3 regions of the Cerasibacillus sp. genome follow, and region 1 is predicted to be linked to each of the others. Evidence: riboswitches for the same ligand, from Rfam matches in the RefSeq annotation. Region 1 holds a riboswitch; each other region holds the start of a gene.

Region 1 (6,541 bases):
TGTTTAATGGATTGCTCACAACTTGTTATACAACGATGGGATTGGCGCTCGGCGACTTCATTCTGTGCATCCACTATCTTTTTTACAGTCGTACAAACACAATCATCTTGTTGATGATAACTATAGCCCATGAATGTTCACTCCTTTTATATGTCATCAATTTAATATATGTTATCTATGCTGTTATGGAGTGTTTTAATGTCTAGTAAACAAAAGACTAGTTAAACAATCCATAAGAACCATTAAAATGTTTCTTTGTATTAGTGATAGTGACGCTTCATATCTTTGAGGTGAGCCATACAATATATTGAATCCTTACAAGACTTGTAGTGGATTTATCCACAGCCCATGAAATTCTTTAAAAGCCAGCTGATCACTGGCTTTTTATCTAGGTTTTTTAATAGAGATAATCGTATATTTTTCTATTATTAAACGATTAGCTATATCAAAAACTTACCCAACTGCATGTACTAAATAGTAGAGGAGGTGAAGTGGAAAATGAGAGATTATTATCGGTATAAAGATAAGGAAATAGAAGAAATGGCAAAGTTTTGTAGTTGCCATAAAAAGGAGGTTAAAAAGATGAAACGACATTGCTCATGTGATCGTTGTAAGAAACATCATCATAAATGGGATGATTGTTGTAAACATGATCATAAATGTTGCTGTAAGAAAGGTAAAAAACATGATGGGAAGGATAAGCATAAAAAACGAGACAAAGCAGATTTATTAGATTTTGAATTTTTTACACTTGATCCAAATGTTCGGATGGATAATAATATGAGATTACCTGAAGATATGCAAACACCTGTAGCCTCCGTCACTCTTGAGCAGGTTAGAAATGGAGACTTAGTTTGGCTAAATGGCGTATTTGGTTTAGATCAGGATGAGACCATCTTTATTGACAATCGAGTAGATATGAGAATATTTAAAGGAAACCCTCCAGTATTTACCCCTGGTTCAGAAATCTATCGAGCTAGATTTGAGGTAGAAGGTGAGGCTGGTGATGACCAAGTCATTGAACCATTAATGCATGTTGATAGAATAACGGAAAACGCTAACAATGTCACGTATACTGTAACTATCGAACCGCTAGATACGGATTTATTCCTAAATGGCCCTATAACATTTACTGCAGCATTAATTAACAAACGGTAATGGAAAAGTGAAAAACCCTCTATCAATTGATAGAGGGTTTTTTGAATAGTATGAAGTGAGATTTCTAGCTATTTGTTAAACGAAAAGTCTACTTCTTTTCCCTCTTGTTGTTCATAGCCTTTCATATACTTAATCCGACGTTGGGCGGCTGCTTGATTCACTTGTTCGTCAGCATGATATGATGAACGAACAAGTGGACCAGACTCACAATGTTGAAAACCTTTCTGTAATGCAATTTCTTTTAATTCCTCAAATTCATCTGGATGATAATAACGTTCCACATTTAAATGTTTTCGCGTCGGCTGTAAATATTGGCCGATTGTCATAATATCGACACCATGAGCTAATAAGTCATCCATTGCTTGAATAATTTCTTCTTTTGTCTCTCCTAAGCCAACCATAATACTCGATTTTGTCGGTGTCTGTGGAGCGATTAATTTTACGCGCTGTAATAGTTGTAAAGAACGGTCATATGTTGCTCGTGCCCGGACACGTTTTGTCAAGCGCCTCACTGTTTCAATATTATGGTTAAAAATATCAGGCTTACTATCCATCAATGTTTTTAAACTTTCATAGTCACCTTTCATATCAGAAGGAAGGACTTCAATTGTACAGCCTGGATTTTTTTTACGGATTGCTCGTACCGTTTCAGCAAAAACTTGAGCACCACCATCATTTAAATCATCACGAGCAACTGCTGTAACGACAACATGGCGTAGCCCCATTAACTGAACTGAATCGGCTACTCTTTCTGGTTCGTTCCAATCTAATTCATTCGGTAATCCTGTTTTAACCGCACAGAAACGACAGCCTCTTGTACATGTATCTCCTAAAATCATGAATGTAGCCGTTTTACGTTCACTCCAACATTCATAAATATTCGGACATTTTGCTTCTTCACAAACAGTATGGAGGTTTTTAGAACGCATTAACTTTTTTAATTGTGTGTATGATTTATTCGTGTTAATATTCGTTGTTAACCATTTCGGCTTTCTTAAAATCTCTGTTTTATTTTTCATTGCTGTGCCCCCTAAATGATTGATGAATTCATTAAACAAATGATGGGATGGTTTCTTTATAATGTTTTTCTGCTAATTGATACACTTCATCCCATTGACTTTCTGTTAACTCAAAAGGCTTAAATTGAACGTCTAGTGTCGATTGAAACCCATGATAAAAAGCTTGTTCAACCTCATCGTATGTAAATGTTTTCCCTGTTAATTGCTGAATGGTTGCTGCTTTTTGTCTGAAGGCACGCTTGTTAACGTCACGCATTCTTTCATTAGGAAATATAAATAAATCAAATAGCATGTCGATATCGATGCGAATAGGAATGGATCCGTGTTGTAATAGGACTCCTTTTTTCCTTGTTTGTGCGTTACCTGATATTTTTTTACCATCAACAACTAATTCATAAAAGGCAGGTCTTTCAAAGCAGACAGCAGTTCGTTTGCTTTTTTGTTTTGGGATAAAATATTCGGCTTGAATGCCGAGGTTTTTATATCCTTCTAGTATGCCTTGTGATAACACATAGTATGCTTCCCGAATAGAGTGTGGGATTTTCGGATGATTCTCAGAAACGACAATACTGTAAGTTAGTTCATCATCATGCAGGACAGCACTTCCCCCAGTTAATCTACGAACATATTGACAGCCATGTTTCTCTAAGCCTGGGAAATGTATCGATTTCTCAACCTTTTGGAAATGCCCAACAGATAATGATGGTTTCCTCCAGCCATAGAAACGTAATGTTGGTGGAATATGTCCTTCGCTATGCCAATTCAATAGAGCCTCATCAAGCGCCATATTGATATGGGCATCATGAGAACCTGTTCGTAAGATATTCCATGTTTCTCCCAAAATAACTCCCCCTTTAAACAGCTATTTTATTTACAAAAAAAAGCTGCATCCCATTAGGAATGCAGCACCATGTGTAATAATTCTCATGGTAAACTGCACTTTCCCACGCTAGTATTAACCAGATCGGGTGCAAAGGGTTAGAATATTTATTCCTCTCAGCCAAAAATGGCACCCCTAGTGCAAATAATAACTTAATTTCATCTTAACGATGATTACTTAGATTGTAAAGCGGATACAGAAAAATAGATGGTACTTTTTTAGTTAAGTATGTTTGTGTCTAAGTTGACTTTGTTTCAATTTTAAATCAATCATGATTAAATAAGTATGAATAGCAAATGTGATAGGAGGATATGAATGCAGGGTGGGGAATTGTTTGGACTACTTTGGATTGGTGTTATTATTATCACCATTCTCACGACTATCATTATTATTCGGAAAGATAAAAAGCGTGATCGAAAAGTCGTTAACATGTTAAATGAAAGTCTTGCTAAAGGTGAAATTTCAGACGAGGAATATAAAGAGTTGTATCTGCAATTTAAAGATGAGACATGTGACGCTTGTCCCAACATTAAGGCTTATTTAAGCGATAGCCGTCGAAAAGCCTATGAATCACAAGAAAATGTACCGAAATAAATGAGAGTCCGCTACTTTAACCAATAGCGGACTCTGTTTTATGCTGACTCGTATTTACTGCGGATTAATCTTAAAGAATTTAAAGTAACTATGAGCGTAGCCCCCATATCGGCAAAAATAGCAATCCAAAGTGTTAGCCAGCCTGGAATGACGAATAATAAAGCAAGTAATTTTAGACCGAGTGCAAAAGAGATGTTTTGTTTTATAATCGATAACGTTTTGCGGCTAAGTGCTACTGTATATGGTAATTTTGTTAGATCATCACCCATTAAGGCGATATCAGCTGTTTCAAGAGCTGCATCTGTTCCAGCGCCGCCCATAGCAATTCCGACTGAAGACCCAGCAAGTGCTGGTGCATCATTAATCCCGTCACCAACCATAGCGGTTTTCCCATATTGTTGTTTTAAATTCTTTATGACTTCTAGTTTTTCATCTGGTAATAATTCTGCTTTAACTTCTGATATACCAAGTTCACGCCCAATGGCATGTCCTGTGTTTTCATTATCGCCAGTTAACATGATTGTTTTTTCAATTCCGATTTGATGTAATGTATCAATGATATCGCGACTTTCTTTACGTAGCCGATCAGCTACAGCGATTAAACCGAGTGTTTTTGTTTTTGTGCCTAGAACCATCACTGTTTTCCCATCTCGTTGTAAGGCATTAATTGTCTCTTGAATAGTTTCTGGTATCGTTTGTTCTGTATTAAAGAAAGCGGGGCTTCCAATATAATACTCGGTATGTTCAATTGTCGCTTTAGCACCTTTCCCTGTTATAGATTGAAATGCTTCTGCTTTATATTTAGGTACTTGTGCTTCTTTTGCATAGTGAACGATGGCTGTTGCTAACGGGTGCTCTGAATAAGATTCAATTGTATGAGCAATGGATAAAACGTCTTGTTCATCTGTATCATTTAATGGTATGACATCTGTAACTCTAGGTGTACCTTCTGTCAATGTGCCTGTTTTGTCAAAGGCGACAGCGCGTAAATGTCCCGCTTCTTCAAGATGAACACCACCTTTAATTAATACACCATGTCGTGCTGCATTACCAATTGCTGTGACAATCGCAACAGGTGTTGAGATAACGAGCGCACAAGGACAACCGACGACAAGCACGGCTAATCCACTATACACCCATGTAGACCAGTCGGCACTAAACAATAATGGTGGGACGATTGCAACGAATAATGCTATTAACATGATAGCTGGTGTGTAATACTTGGCGAATCTGTCTACAAATTTTTGTGAAGGGGCTTTTTCAGCTTGTGCTTCTTCAACGAGATGAATAATTTTAGCAATGGTCGTATCTTCAACATGCTTCGTTACTTTAACTTCGAGAAATCCTTCCTCATTAATGGATCCAGCAAAGACATCCTGACCAATTGATTTAAAAATAGGAAGTGATTCACCTGTAATGGCTGCTTCACTAATATACGATTCTCCTTTAATCACTTCACCATCCATCGCGATACGTTGCCCAGGCTTTACGAGCATGATATCGCCAATCTGAATATCTTCTACTTTCATTTCAATTTCTTGGTCCGCTCGTTTAATAAGGGCCGTGTTTGGCGCAATGTCCATCAGTGAGCGAATGGATTCTCTTGCTTTATCAATCGAATAGTCTTCTAAAGCTTCACTAACAGCGAATAGAAAAACAACAACCGCACCTTCAGCCCATTCACCGATGATAGCAGCCCCGATAACCGCAATCGTCATTAGTGTTTTCATATTAAAATCTAATTTAAATAGATTTTTAAATCCTTCGATAAACATCTGATAACCACCAATGATGATGGCTGCCAAAAATAACCCAATCGTCACGACATGATTTTCGCCATAATTAAAGTAAAAGATATACCCTAGAAAAACGAAAACAAGCGAAATTAATGCTGTTATATTCGCCTTTTTCTTCCAAAAAGGCTCTTTTGTTTTATTAATGCGTACGTTTTCCGGTAATACTTTAATATCATCAAATGCTCCAGCCTTTTCTAATTGTTCGATTGATGCTTCGCCTTGAATCGTTATTTTAGATGCTCCGAAATTGAGTTGAACATCTTCAACAGTCACGATATTACGAATGTTTTTTTCAAACTTTGCAGCACAGTTTGTACAGGACAAACCTTCAAGACGATATGTTTTTGTCTCAGACATCTTCCTCCTCCTCATGTGCGTGAATCATGGCAATATAGATCAATTGTCTAACGTGATCGTCTTTTAAAGAATAAAAGACCTGTTTCCCTTTTCTTTGATTCTTGGCTAGGTCCATTTTTTTTAAGAAACGTAAATGGTGGGAAGCAGTCGCACTTGTTGATCCAATGATATGAGCGACATCACAAACACATAATTCCTTTTCAATTGTAAGTGCATAAGCAATCTTCAAACGAGTTGGATCGGCCAAGGCTTTAAAAATCTTCTCTACACCATCAACTTGTTTTACTTTTGGCTTGCCTTCATTTACAACGTTTTCATCATAACAGTATATATCACATGCTTGATTGTCATCTTCAACATTTAGTTTTATAGACATTGGAACACCTCATTCAAATGATCATTTGAATGTATTATATGAAAATGGAAAGGAGTATGTCAATCAAATGAGTGTTTGAATGAAAGGAACTGTATAAACGTTTTTCTCATTTGGCAATTCCATTAGATTATGCTTAAATAAAGATAATGAACAACGACGAGGTGAAAGGGTTATGTTAGCGCTTTGGTCGATTCCGATTGGTGTACGCATTCTGCTCACGTTCCTTGTTTTTGTTGCATTAGTTTACATTTTATTTCGCTTCCGAGCTGACAAAAATCCGGCACAAGATTCACTTGATCTATTAGAAGAACGAATGGAAAAAGGCGAAGTGAGTTTTAAGGATTATTTACATGCTAAGCGA
Region 2 (6,541 bases), on a different contig from region 1:
CCATTTGCATATAATGGAGCCAATCACGATTCGTCTGTCTAAATCCATCTAACGCAGCAATTGTAATTGGAAAAAAGCAGACAAGTGTAATAATAATTACTTTCGGTAACATCCCGAAACCAAACCAAATAATAAGTAAGGGAGCAGAAACAATGACAGGAATATTTTGCGATATAATGAGTACAGGATAAAAAGCCTCCCGCATAAACGGAATGAGATGCAATGATATAGCGACAACAATTCCGACACTTGAACCGACTAAAAATCCAATAATTGCTAATTGCACGGTTGATGAAATATGTTTAGAATACTGATTCCAACCAGTTAATGCTTCATCCACTATATCGCTCGGTGGTGGTAAGAGCCATGTTGGTATTTCGAATGTTTGACAAGCGACTTCCCAGCCGATGATGAAAAGGATGATGACCAATAATGGTCGCCATCCTTTATTTATTAATTGCTTCATATTATCGATACTTCTCCGTCAATTTATCCATTGAAGCACCACTTGGTTCATATAATATTTTCACTTGTGAAATCACATTCGAACTACCCAGTTCCACCATTTTTTCATTCATACGTTCGACAATCGCTAACAATTCGCTTAAATTACCTTCCATCGTTGTTTCAAGTGGATTCACTTGATATTTAACACCAGATTGTTCAATGACCTCAATAGCTGCATCAACATATGGAATGACATCTTCACCATTTTTCGTCTTTGGTATAATTTGTATACTTATAAGTGCGTTTGCCATGATGGACACCTCTTTTATTTTGGTAAAAATTCATTTGTAAATGCTTTATCACTATCTAATTCTTTATCAAGTAAATCATTTTCCAGCATCCACTCTGCATAGTTTTCCCATACTTCTAGTTTTTGTTCGCCCCAACGCTCAGCATCATCTTGATATTTATCTTTTAGCCACTCTTGGCTAGCTTTTACTAAATCTGCGTCAAGATCTGGTACCGCATCGATTAAAATATTTGCCGCTGCTTCAGGGTCTTCTATCGCAAATTCATATCCTTTAGATACGGCACTTAAAAACTTTTCTACTGTTTCTGGATTTTTTTCAATTTGTTCTTCACTTGTAGCGAGAACAGGTGTGTAATAATCGAGCTTATCCGAGAAATCAGTTAAATAGAGCATGTCTAATTCTTCCTCACGCAATTCAGCTTCAATTCCTGTCCATCCATAGAAGATCCAAGCAAAATCAATATCACGTGTAACAGCAGTGAAATAATCCGCTGTACCGATATTAACGATGTTTAACTTATCAATATTGCCACCGTCTTGTTTCATCAATGTTGATAAGACAGCTTCTTCTACAGGTGAGCCCCAGCCACCATATGTTTTACCTTCAAAATCTTTCGGTGATTTTATATTTTTATCAACCGGTGCGGCAAAACCTGATGTATTATGTTGAATGATTGCTGCAATCGAAACAAGTGGGATATCTTGAACTCTTGCTTCTGTAATACTCTCCTGGTTACTAATTCCAAAATCAGCTTGTCCCGATGCAATCAGTTGGTCAGCTCCAGCTTCACCTGGCAACATAATCTCTACTTCTAAGCCTTCTTCTTGAAAGTAACCTTTTTCCTGAGCGACATATAGACCTGTATGATTTGTATTCGGTGTCCAATCTAAAACAACTTTTACTGCTGTTAATTCATCTTTCTTCTTGTTTGATTCATCAGATGTTTTTTCTTTTGTATCATTATTACCACAAGCTGTCATAATAAGTAATACAGTGATGAGTATAGCTAGTAGTCTCTTCATGTTAATCTCCCTTTTTTCGATTCAGTCGTAGGGAATGATACGAATTCATAAAAAAAGCCCTAGAAAATCTAGGGGCATGAACACATATATAGACATAGTTGTGTCACATGTTCCCTTCGCTGGTATTAACCAGATCAGGTTCAAAGAGTTAGTATCTTACGGATACAATCTCAACCAGCAAAACACTGGTACCCCTACAATGAATCTTTTATTTGTCTTCATCATAACTATGCCATATCGACGATTAAATTTCAAGATGAAGCTTCTTCAATTCATTATACGATCCACGATTTCGCCATTTCTTAGTTCAAATTGGAAATTACCATGTTTTGTCAGTTCTAAATCATGTGTGACAAGGACAATCGTTGCGCCTTTTTTATGGATATCTTGTAAAATAGCCATAATCTGATCACGATTTTTAAGATCTAGGTTTCCTGTTGGTTCGTCACATAATATGAGCTGTGGGTCATTCATCAAGGCCCTAGCAATGGCTGTTCGTTGTTTTTCTCCACCAGATAATTGTGATGGCATATGATTTTTCCTATTCGTAAGGCCAACCATGTCAAGCAATTGTTCCGCCTTTTCTTTGACAACAGCTTTCGATTCGTATGGTAATAAAGGAATCATCACATTCGTAAGCACATCGAACTGATCAAACAGTTGAAAGTCCTGAAAAATATAGCCGATATATTTCCGACGAAAAGAGCGACGTTCTGCTTCAAGTGCTGTCATCGCATCAAGTTCGCCAATTATCACTTGTCCACGATCCGCTTGCTCAATAGCTGATAAAAGTCGCAGTAATGTTGTTTTACCAGAACCGGATGGACCAGTTATCGTAAGCCAACTCCCAGATGCAACGGTAAAATCAATTTCTTTTAAAACGTTAATTGTTTCGACACCTGTTTCATATGATTTATTAACATGATGAAGCTTGATGTCCAATTGTAGCACCTCCTTTTACTTGTGTTCGATGTAATGAATAAATCGAACCGCCAATAGTCACAGCCAAAATGAATAAAAATCCAATGATTCCTGATATAAATGCTATTAGCGTCGTCTCAATAAATATGAACATAATGATAGAGCTTACAATCCACCCGAAACCTATCGATAATCCAGCCCATATAAGCACTTCTTTTATAAAATAGTTTCGGATTGCTTTTTTCTCCCAACCGAGATATAGAAAAAGCTTAATTTCTGACTGACGTGTTTCCCACATACGGCTAAGTGATTGATAGACTGTTGTTAAACTTAACACGTACAATAGGACGATAACAAGGTAAAATAACCCCTCAACTTCGCCATGTACATAAGCACCAAGTCTTGTGAGTGTCGTATTTGCGACCGTTTGTATTAAGAAGAATGGTAGAAAACATGTCAAAAGCGTCATTAAAAACAACTGAATACATGCGGCAATAATGCTTGATTTATAAAAACGAATATTTTGCATAACGACCGTTTTACCTTGTTTCTTAGGATGTCGTATTTTCTTTTTCTGTACGAAGCTGGCTAATAAAAGTAAAAGTAGAAAGATAATACTAATCACAGCTGATAAAATAAGTGGTAACCAGTCATTGATATACATACCATAAACGGTAAAACCAATCATCACGAGAGTAATAGGAATGCCTAACATCGTTATCCATTCTTTATAGCGAACCCGGCGGATAAGTTTTTCTGACCAACCGAGTTGTGCTAGCAATTGTTCATCTCTTTGACGGTCTACAAGTAAATTAGAAAATGAATAACCGACAAATGTAAGTGCTACCAAACCATATAATAAAGTTAAAAGCACTTGAAGCGCATTCCAACTCGATATGACCGTATCTGCTGCTCCTAACGTCGTAAACATTTGAACAACTTTACCAATTCCTTCAACATCAACGGTGAGGTCTTGAAGTGATGCCCCTGCTACAATATCAACCGTAAAACCAGCTTCTTCCCATTCATCTGCTAACTCACGAATAAGTGTTGCCGCTCGTTTATCATAGCCAGTAATTCCGGCAACTTTAACTCGAATCGCGTCAATCGGAGCCTCACCTTTTATTTTCTCCGCCCAATCAATCGAAATCAGTCCGTGTGCAGGTGTCGTTATAAAACTTCCCGGCACAGCTGATGGATGAAGTTTCACTGATGAATCTGTTGCCAAATATGGCATATCACGCCCATAAATACCTAAAGGGGAAGACGCTAACATATCTTGGTTTTCTTCAATTGAAAAGAATCCTACATGAGAAAATTCAAATGCATCATCTTCATTTAGTGGAATATTTGCATCATCAACTTCAAAAAATTCCACTTCTGTCATCTTTCTATAAATCGGCGCGCCATAATTCTCATCGATTCCCATCTGATTAATGCTCAGATTCTTGTTATCTACCATGTTATAAACGACTGGGTCAAGCTGATAGCCAATGCGTTGTCCAAATTTCCTATAAAATCCACTTAAATACCCTTCGCCCTTTCCCGTACCATCATCTGCGACAAGTTTCTTTTCCTTATTAACAAAAAAAGGGTAATCTTCAAAAGGAGAAGGACCATCATGGGCATGAAATACATAGACTTCATTGTTGTGCATACGTTTTTTACGAATATACTCATCCAAAAATTGCTCATAATCGGCAGGCATTTCGACTAATGTACGAATGGCAAGCCCATCCTTATGTTTACTTTTCCACTCTCTTAACTCTTCTTCTGTCGGTTTAAGTAAGTCATCGATTGTCAGTTTAATCGTATTGGGTACCGAGACATCTTTCAAGCTCAGCACTGGGATAGCCAGCTTTCCACTTTTATAAGCCCGATGATTACGAGCCATTCCTTCAAGTAAGCTTAAATCATCATTCACTAATCTCCCTTCCTCTTCTGAATCAATCGCTACTACTTGATGATAAGAAGGTGGAAAAGCAAAAAGTGCCGCAACATGATCGAGATAGTTGTTTCCTACTTCAAAAGATGAAGGATACCAAAGTAAATCTAAATCTTCATCATCGAAGTCATCGATAAAATCATAAACAAAGGTATCTTCGTTATATGTATAAGTATTTAATCCATCACTCGTCTCGTAGTTGACTTCATAGTATTTCAATGTTTCCGTTTTTTCAAGCATCCAGGAACGTAATCTTGCGGTAAACAAGCCAATTGAAGCAACAGGAGCCGCAATATCAACTTGTGGGTGGTTTTTTATTTCTTTCCACTGGTCTATCGTTATACCACCGCTTCCGATTCCAAGATAGTTTTCTTCAATTAAACCAAGTTGCTTTTCGAGATTGGTTCGGGCCTGTGGCGGTCTTATCAAGATATCATATGTGCCCCGAGAAAAGGCCGTAATATCTTGTTTTACTTGTTGTTTTGCATCAGCTAGCGTTGATAATGTGTAAGAAACGGTGCTTATGACAAGCATAAGCACAGTAACCATGATGATAATCGTTCTTTTCGTAAATAAACGAATCCCTTTCATAAATCATCACCTTTATTCTATCGACTCTTTTTCACCTTTACTTACATTGTACTTAGCAATCATTTTATTGAATTATCTTAGGAGAATAATTTTTGCGTTTAGTGGAATAATTTGCCTATATATTAATATTCGATAATATATGTCGAAAATCCTTCTTAATTGATATTTTTTGTGAAGTTCTCTATCTAACTATTACTTATTCATCCCCATAACCTATAATAAGAAGGTAATCATTTGCTATAATAAAAGAAACCAATTCATAAAGGATGAATCATCATATGTCACTATTAAACAGAGAAACCGTTCAATGGATTAGAAATGAAATGAATCAGCATCATGATCAAACATCAATCCCAAACACTGTCCTTTCATATATGATAGACAACCAATTATTTAAACTGATTGTTCCTAAGTCCCTCGGTGGAAAAGCACTTGAATTACCTGAAGCTGTTCGCGTCTTTCAAGATGCCTCCTATGTCGATGGAAGTTTTGGCTGGCTCGTTACAGTCGGTTCAGGCGGAGGGATGTTTACTAGTAACTTCACCCAAGAAGCTGCAGAAACTTATTATAAACCGAAAGATGCAGTCATCGCTGGGAGTGGATTTCCAGCCGGCATCGCTGAACGTACAGACGGAGGCTATACTATTAACGGAGAATGGTTTTATTGTAGTGGTGCTGATTACGCTTCGATTTTCACGGCTACTTGTCAAGTAAAAGATGAATCGAAGCTCATCTCATTTATTTTTGAGAAGGATCAAGTTGATGTTTTACAAGATTGGGATGCCTTTGGTTTGGAAAAAACGAGTAGCCATACGATTCGTATTACGAATCAGTTTGTACCAGAAATACGTGCGTTTTCGATTTTTGAAACAAAGAATGAATACGGGTTACCGATTCATCAATTCCCATTTCTCCCTTTTTCAGAAGCTTCTTTTGCGGCGATTACATTAGGAATCGGCAAACATTTCATCGAAGAAGTGGTATCATTTACAGAGCAAAATAAATCAAACTGGCAACACGGTAAACCGAGTCGATATGAAGTCATGATGGATAAAATTGAAACTGAAACAGCACGTTGGAAAAACGCCGAACAGGCTTTTCATGATGCTGTGAAAAACATTTGGCAAGACTACGTTTCTGATAAGGACCTATCAGAAGATGAACAACGAGCATTTGGTACAGTTTGTAAGCGAGCTGTTACAACAATGCTTACTTGCGCTAACAATCTATTCCGTTTTATCGGAATGAAAGCAATTATGAAGCATTCAGAGATTAATCAAATCTGGCGCGACTTACATACTGCA
Region 3 (6,541 bases), on a different contig from region 1:
AACATGGTAGATTGCTATTTCATAAAGGAAGCCGACAACGAATATTTAATGATTTTACTAATTCCAATTGCACCTGATTAACAAGATTGATTGTGAAGCGGCTATTTTTCGGACGGACATTTCCATTACAATCGATACCGTTTCACAACGATACAGCATTATTAGATAGGAGAATTAATGTTTAAATGTCAGATTTAATTTTCGTTTCTCATCATCTGTAAACACGCGTGAACGTGTTAAAAATCGCTTCCCTTCTGGTCCCTCTAATGAGAACATTCCACCACGCCCATCAACAACATCGATAATTAATTGCGTATGCTGCCAATATTCATATTGATCTTTTGCCATATAAAACGGCGCGCACCCTATTTTTCCTAATAAAACGTCCGCATCTCCAACGCGAAATTCATCACGTGGATAACACATCGGTGAGCTGCCATCACAGCAACCACCAGATTGATGAAACATTAATGGACCATGCCTTTCTTTTAGAAAACCAATTAACTTTAACGCTTTTTCCGTGGCAACAACGCGTTTTATCATTTTATATCATCCTTTTTCTTTTTGTCGCTTACAATTGTTGTGCCATCAGTGAAGTAACACTCCTTAATCTGTTTTTATGATATGCATTTAGAACATTAACAAGAAATACTTCAGCCGCAAGCGATAGATAATATACTGCGGGTACTTGAGAAACGTGTTTGAACGGTACTGTACTCGCTGATGAGCCTGCCATGAGTATTTAAGCATACTTCTCATGCGGTTTGGTATTCCTGGCAGACTCGTATGACATACATGAAACATTTTCAATACTGTTGTACCCGCTTAAAGACTTATCTAAGCATACTTAATCTACATTCCTTACGAATTGATATCCACAGGTGATATGCAATCGTTCTCAAAATGAAGACCAATAGTCAAATTAAAATAACCCCGTCGGTTCTTCACTATAACTGATAAGCAAGTTTTTCGTTTGTTGATAGTGGCTAAGCATAATTAAATGGTTTTCGCGTCCGATGCCTGATTTTTTATAGCCACCGAATGCGGCATGAGCTGGATATTGATGATACGTATTCGTCCACACACGGCCTGCTTGAATCCCACGCCCGAAACGATAGGCTTTATTAATATTTCGCGTCCAGACACCAGCACCGAGGCCATATAATGTGTCGTTCGCGATATCCATCGCTGAGTTTTCATCTTTAAACGTTGTGACAGATAGAACCGGGCCAAAAATCTCCTCTTGAAAAATCCGCATGTTATTATGCCCTTTAAAGATGGTCGGTTTGACATAATAGCCGCCACTTAGTTCACCTGCTAATTCATTCCTACTTCCACCAACTAATACTTCTGCGCCTTCTTCTTTTCCAATTTCCAAATAGGACATGATTTTTTCCATTTGTTCCATCGACGCTTGTGCACCCATCATTGTTTCGGTATCTAATGGATGACCGACTTTAATTTCTTTTACTCTTGCAATGGCTTTTTCCATAAAATCATCATAAATTGATTCTTGAATGAGCGCACGTGATGGACACGTACAAACTTCGCCTTGGTTTAACGCGAACATAACGAGTCCTTCGACTGCTTTATCTAAAAATCCGTCATCTTGATCCATCACATCATTGAAGAAAATATTTGGTGATTTGCCACCTAATTCAAGTGTAACTGGAATAATATTTTCGGATGCATATTGCATAATTAACCGACCTGTCGTTGTCTCACCAGTGAACGCCACTTTCGCAATACGACTATTTGTAGCTAAAGGTTTACCAGCTTCTAATCCGAATCCGTTCACTACATTCAGTACACCTGGAGGTAATAAATCACCGATTAACTCTAGAAAAACATGAATCGATGCTGGCGTTTGTTCAGCTGGTTTTAATACAACACAATTCCCCGCTGCGAGTGCTGGTGCAATTTTCCATGTAGCCATTAATAGCGGGAAGTTCCATGGAATAATTTGCCCAACAACACCGAGTGGTTCATGGAAATGATAGGCAACCGTATCATCATCAATTTGACTAATTGAACCTTCTTGGGCTCTAATCGCTCCAGCAAAATAACGGAAATGATCAATAGCTAGTGGTATATCCGCAGCTAATGTTTCCCGCACCGCTTTACCATTATCCCAAGTTTCCGCCACCGCTAACATATCGATGTTTTCTTCGATTCGATCTGCTATTTTGTTTAATATATTTGCCCTTTCAGCTGGTGATGTTTTTCCCCAGGCATCCTTTGCCTTATACGCCACATCCACCGCACGTTCCACATCTTCTTTCGTCGACCTGGCAATCTCACAAAACACCTCACCTGTCACAGGACTGACGTTTTCAAAATAGTTCCCTTTTACCGGTGGGACATATTCACCCCCTATAAAATTGTCATACCGCTCCTTAAACTGCACAACTGAACCTTTCGTATTTGGATTGACATATCTCATAAATAAAGCCTCCTCACATAAACGATTAGGTGTATCATGTCGTTTTCTTATGTAATCACGGGTTGCTATTTAAAAAAACATGATACCCCCTGATAACATGTTTATATTAAGTTTTTGAAAAATATTCATGATTTGACTCTTTTGATGAATATGATAGTCTAAGAGTGAAAGATATTTCGTTTCTACTAGGGGAGCCTGAAAAAGGCTGAGACTAATTAGGTTTAGGACCCTTGGAACCTGATCTGGTTAACACCAGCGGAGGGAAGTGGACGATTCGCCAAGCAATTAGTTGACTAGGTTAGACTCTTTTGGGGGTCTTTCGAGTCAATATTTAACTGCGAAATCACTTTCCTCCTCCAGAATCGGAAACGATAACAAGAGGAGGATTTTTTATGTCATTTTCACAACAATTAAAAGAAGCAACAAAGCACAGTTGGGAATTAAGTTTAAATCATCCATTTGTTCAAGGGATTGTAAAAGGTGATTTACCACTAGAAACATTTCGTTACTATATTTTACAAGACATCTATTATCTAAAGCATTACGGTAAAATTCATGCGTTTGCCGCAGCTCATGCCGATGATTTCGCTGTGTCAGCGATGCTTGCAGAAAAGGCAAAATTAACAGCTGAGGCAGAATTAACGGTTCATAAGCAACATGCGCAAATATTAAATATTACTGAAGAGGATTTGAAAAACTTCAAGCCTGCTCCAACGGCATACGCCTACACATCTCATATGTATCGGGCAGCCTTATCAGGTAGTTTAGCAGAAATTGTCGCCGCCATGTTACCTTGTTATTGGCTCTATGCTGACATCGGTCGTATCAATAAAGACGCCAAACCAAAGGAAGAAATCTATCAAAACTGGTTGGCAACATATGCCAGTGACTGGTTCCAAGAGTCCACACAAGAGCAGATTGACCTACTCGATGAATTAGCATTAGAAGCAAGTGAAAAGGAAAAGGAAAAAATAAAAGACCAATTCATTATCGCCAAAGAATATGAACTCGCCTTTTGGGAAATGTCATATACGTTTGAAAAATGGTTGTCTGAGAAAGACTAGAATTTCCGCAATGAAATTCACCCTCTATCGTGAGGGTGAATTTTTTTGGTTTTGCATCAGGTGGAGTGCCCTACTCATCGCGGGTGAGATCTTTTTCGCGAGTCCGCATTGGTTGCAGCGCTCTACTCGTTGCGGGTGAGACTTTTTTCTAGAGTTCGTATCGGGTGGAAAGCTCTACTCCACACGGATTTCGGTTTTCTTATGAGTTTGTAAGGAGTGGAGGGAGCTACTCCGCACGAATTTTAATTTTCTTATGAAACTGTAAGGAGTGAAAGGATCTACTCCACACAGATTTCGGTTTTCTTATGAAACTGTAAGGAGTAGAAGGCGATACTCCACACAGATTTCGGTTTTCTTATGAAACTGTAAGGAGTGGAGAGCTCTAATCCGCATGGTTTTCAATTTCCTCATGAGATTGTGACGAGTGGAGAGCTCTAATCAGCACGGATTTCGGTTTTCTTTTGAGATTGTAAGGAGTGGAGGGGGCTACTCCACACGGTTTTCAATTTTCTTATGAGTTTGTAAGGAGTGGTGGGGGCTACTCCGCACGGATTTTAGTTTTCTTATGAAACTGTAAGGAGTGAAAGGATCTACTCCACACGGATTTCGGTTTTCTTATGAGTTTGTAAGGAGTGGAAAGCTCTACCCCACACGGTTTTCAATTTTCTTATGAGTTTGTAACGAGTGAAGCGCACTAATCAGCATTTTATTCATCTTTCTAGTCTACTTGTAACCTGTGCTCCGCTTCATGAAGCCAAAATAATAAAATATTCATTGACAATTCCAGGACATCTTTTATAATCGAAGTGAGTAATCACTCATTATATGTGAGGAGGTCATGAAATGGGCATCTCAATAGACGTTAAGAATATTAGTAAGCGTTTTGGCAAAAAAGATGTGTTACAGGATATCGATTTAGAAGTTGCAGATGGTGAAATTTACGGGTTGATTGGTCCCTCGGGTTCTGGAAAAACAACCTTAGTGAAAATGATTGTTGGTATGGATCGGCCTTCTGCTGGAAGTGTTCGTTTGCTTGATAAAAAAGTACCTGACTTAACTGTATTGGAGAATATTGGCTATATGGCTCAGGCCGATGCCCTCTATACAGATTTAACTGGGAGGGAAAACTTACAATTTTTTTCTTCACTTTTTTCACTGAACAAAGCACAACAGAAAGAACGCATTACATATGTCAGTGACCTTGTCAACCTGACGACAGACTTACAGAAAAAGGTATCCACCTACTCTGGTGGGATGAAACGCAGATTATCCCTTGCGATTGCACTCATTCAAGATCCTCAGGTTATAATTTTAGATGAACCGACAGTTGGAATTGATCCAGAATTAAGGCAAACGATTTGGAAAGAATTAATGCGCTTAAAACATAGCGGCAAAACCATCTTACTAACGACACATATCATGGATGAAGCAGAAAAATGCGATCGTCTTTCGATGATACGTGATGGAAAAATCATCACATCTGGGTCACCAAAATCATTAAAATCCCAATATGACACAACGAATTTAGAGGATGTCTTTTTATTTGCGGGGAGGGAAAGTCAATGAGAGTATTCGCTTTAGCAAAAAGAATTGTAATCCAAATGCTTCGGGATAAACGCGCACTTGCTTTAATGATGATTGCACCGTTGTTTATTATCACGATTCTTCATTATTTATTTTCAAATGAAGACGTGACACCACGCGTTGGCGTAAGTCATACGAATGATTCATTTATCGAATACCTAAAAGAACAGGATGTCGATGTCGTTCAATACGATGAAAATATGAAGCTAAAGTCAACGATTGAGGATGATGAACTGGATGCGATGGTCACCATGGAAGATGATAATTATGTTATCATTTTAAAAAATGAACAAACGGGAACATCAAAAGCGATTGAAATGAAAGTGAAGCAATCGATTGCCAGCATACAAAAAGAAAAACAAACGAGTGAGCTCTCTTCCTTTATAGAGGAGATCAAACAAATGGCTCCACAACTTGCACAACTACCAACATTAGCTCCAGAAGACATCCCGGAAGTTGAAAAAGTTTATGTATATGGAGATGAAGAGACAACCTTTTTTGATCAATTGGCACCTATTTTTGTAAGCTTTTTCGTCTTTTTCTTCGTATTTATTATTTCTGGTATCGCTATTTTGCGGGAAAGAACATCTGGCACATTAGAGCGATTAGTTGCAACACCAATTAAGCGGCGTGATATTGTATTTGGTTATATACTCGGTTACGGTTTATTTGCTGTCATTCAAACTTTAATCGTCGTTTTTTATGCTATTCGTGTGCTAGATATTATTTTAATAGGTTCTATTTGGCATGTGATACTGATAAACCTGGTCATTGCTTTTGTCGCATTAACACTTGGTACATTACTTTCAGCTTTTGCTAATTCTGAATTTCAAATGATGCAATTTATTCCGCTCATCATTATCCCGCAAATTTTCTTTGCTGGAATCATACCTGTTGATACAATGGAAAATTGGCTCCAGTTCATTGCAAAATGTATGCCGATGTACTATGCTGGAAATGCCATTGTCGACGTGATGTATAAAGGATTGGGCTTTGAATATATCATAATAGAACTGTTCATTTTACTTGCGTTTGGATTTTCCTTTATGCTCTTAAATATCCTAGCATTAAAAAAATATCGACGTATTTAGTTGGAGGTAACAATGGAGCGTTTTGAATTAATTGTGCAAACACTTTTTGAATCGAATAATCTCACTGAGAAACAAGAGCAAATTTTAAAAGCAGCTGTACAATTATTTTCCGAAAAAGGATATGCTGCCACTTCAACAAGTGAAATCGCTAAACAGGCACAAGTGGCGGAAGGAACGATTTTTCGACATTATCGTACAAAGAAGGAATTATTGCTTGCTATTGTCGGACCTTTTATGGAAAAAATAGCTGACTCATATATTGTTAATGATTTAACCGATTTACTAAATAAAGATTACCAACGGCCTGAAGATTTGTTGTCTGCCATTATCGAAAATCGCCGTGATATCATCGTTCAATT

Evidence for each region. A riboswitch is a leader RNA that binds a small molecule or an ion and turns the genes downstream of it on or off. The one in region 1 is predicted to bind thiamine pyrophosphate.
Region 2: it holds a riboswitch for thiamine pyrophosphate, as region 1 does, so the genes downstream of both, VIG73_RS01695 (ABC transporter substrate-binding protein) here and VIG73_RS06515 (lipoate--protein ligase family protein) in region 1, are expected to answer to the same signal.
Region 3: it holds a riboswitch for thiamine pyrophosphate, as region 1 does, so the genes downstream of both, tenA (thiaminase II) here and VIG73_RS06515 (lipoate--protein ligase family protein) in region 1, are expected to answer to the same signal.

What each region holds. Positions count from the first base shown of each region.
Region 1 is NZ_DATBTY010000036.1:84,560-91,100, forward strand. It holds gene VIG73_RS06500 (CotY/CotZ family spore coat protein) at 1-131, opposite strand, end outside; gene VIG73_RS06505 (hypothetical protein) at 583-1,158, shown strand; gene lipA (lipoyl synthase) at 1,227-2,201, opposite strand; gene VIG73_RS06515 (lipoate--protein ligase family protein) at 2,209-3,018, opposite strand; TPP riboswitch at 3,102-3,204, opposite strand; gene VIG73_RS06520 (hypothetical protein) at 3,373-3,651, shown strand; gene VIG73_RS06525 (heavy metal translocating P-type ATPase) at 3,690-5,804, opposite strand; gene VIG73_RS06530 (metalloregulator ArsR/SmtB family transcription factor) at 5,797-6,180, opposite strand; gene VIG73_RS06535 (hypothetical protein) at 6,353-6,541, shown strand, end outside.
Region 2 is NZ_DATBTY010000006.1:94,529-101,069, reverse strand. It holds gene VIG73_RS01705 (ABC transporter permease) at 1-466, opposite strand, end outside; gene VIG73_RS01700 (thiamine-binding protein) at 468-758, opposite strand; gene VIG73_RS01695 (ABC transporter substrate-binding protein) at 773-1,780, opposite strand; TPP riboswitch at 1,875-1,986, opposite strand; gene VIG73_RS01690 (ABC transporter ATP-binding protein) at 2,048-2,722, opposite strand; gene VIG73_RS01685 (hypothetical protein) at 2,697-5,237, opposite strand; gene VIG73_RS01680 (acyl-CoA dehydrogenase family protein) at 5,516-6,541, shown strand, end outside.
Region 3 is NZ_DATBTY010000052.1:700-7,240, forward strand. It holds gene VIG73_RS09040 (DUF779 domain-containing protein) at 175-543, opposite strand; gene adh (aldehyde dehydrogenase) at 923-2,443, opposite strand; TPP riboswitch at 2,621-2,724, shown strand; gene tenA (thiaminase II) at 2,836-3,507, shown strand; gene VIG73_RS09055 (ABC transporter ATP-binding protein) at 4,351-5,073, shown strand; gene VIG73_RS09060 (ABC transporter permease) at 5,070-6,182, shown strand; gene VIG73_RS09065 (TetR/AcrR family transcriptional regulator) at 6,195-6,541, shown strand, end outside.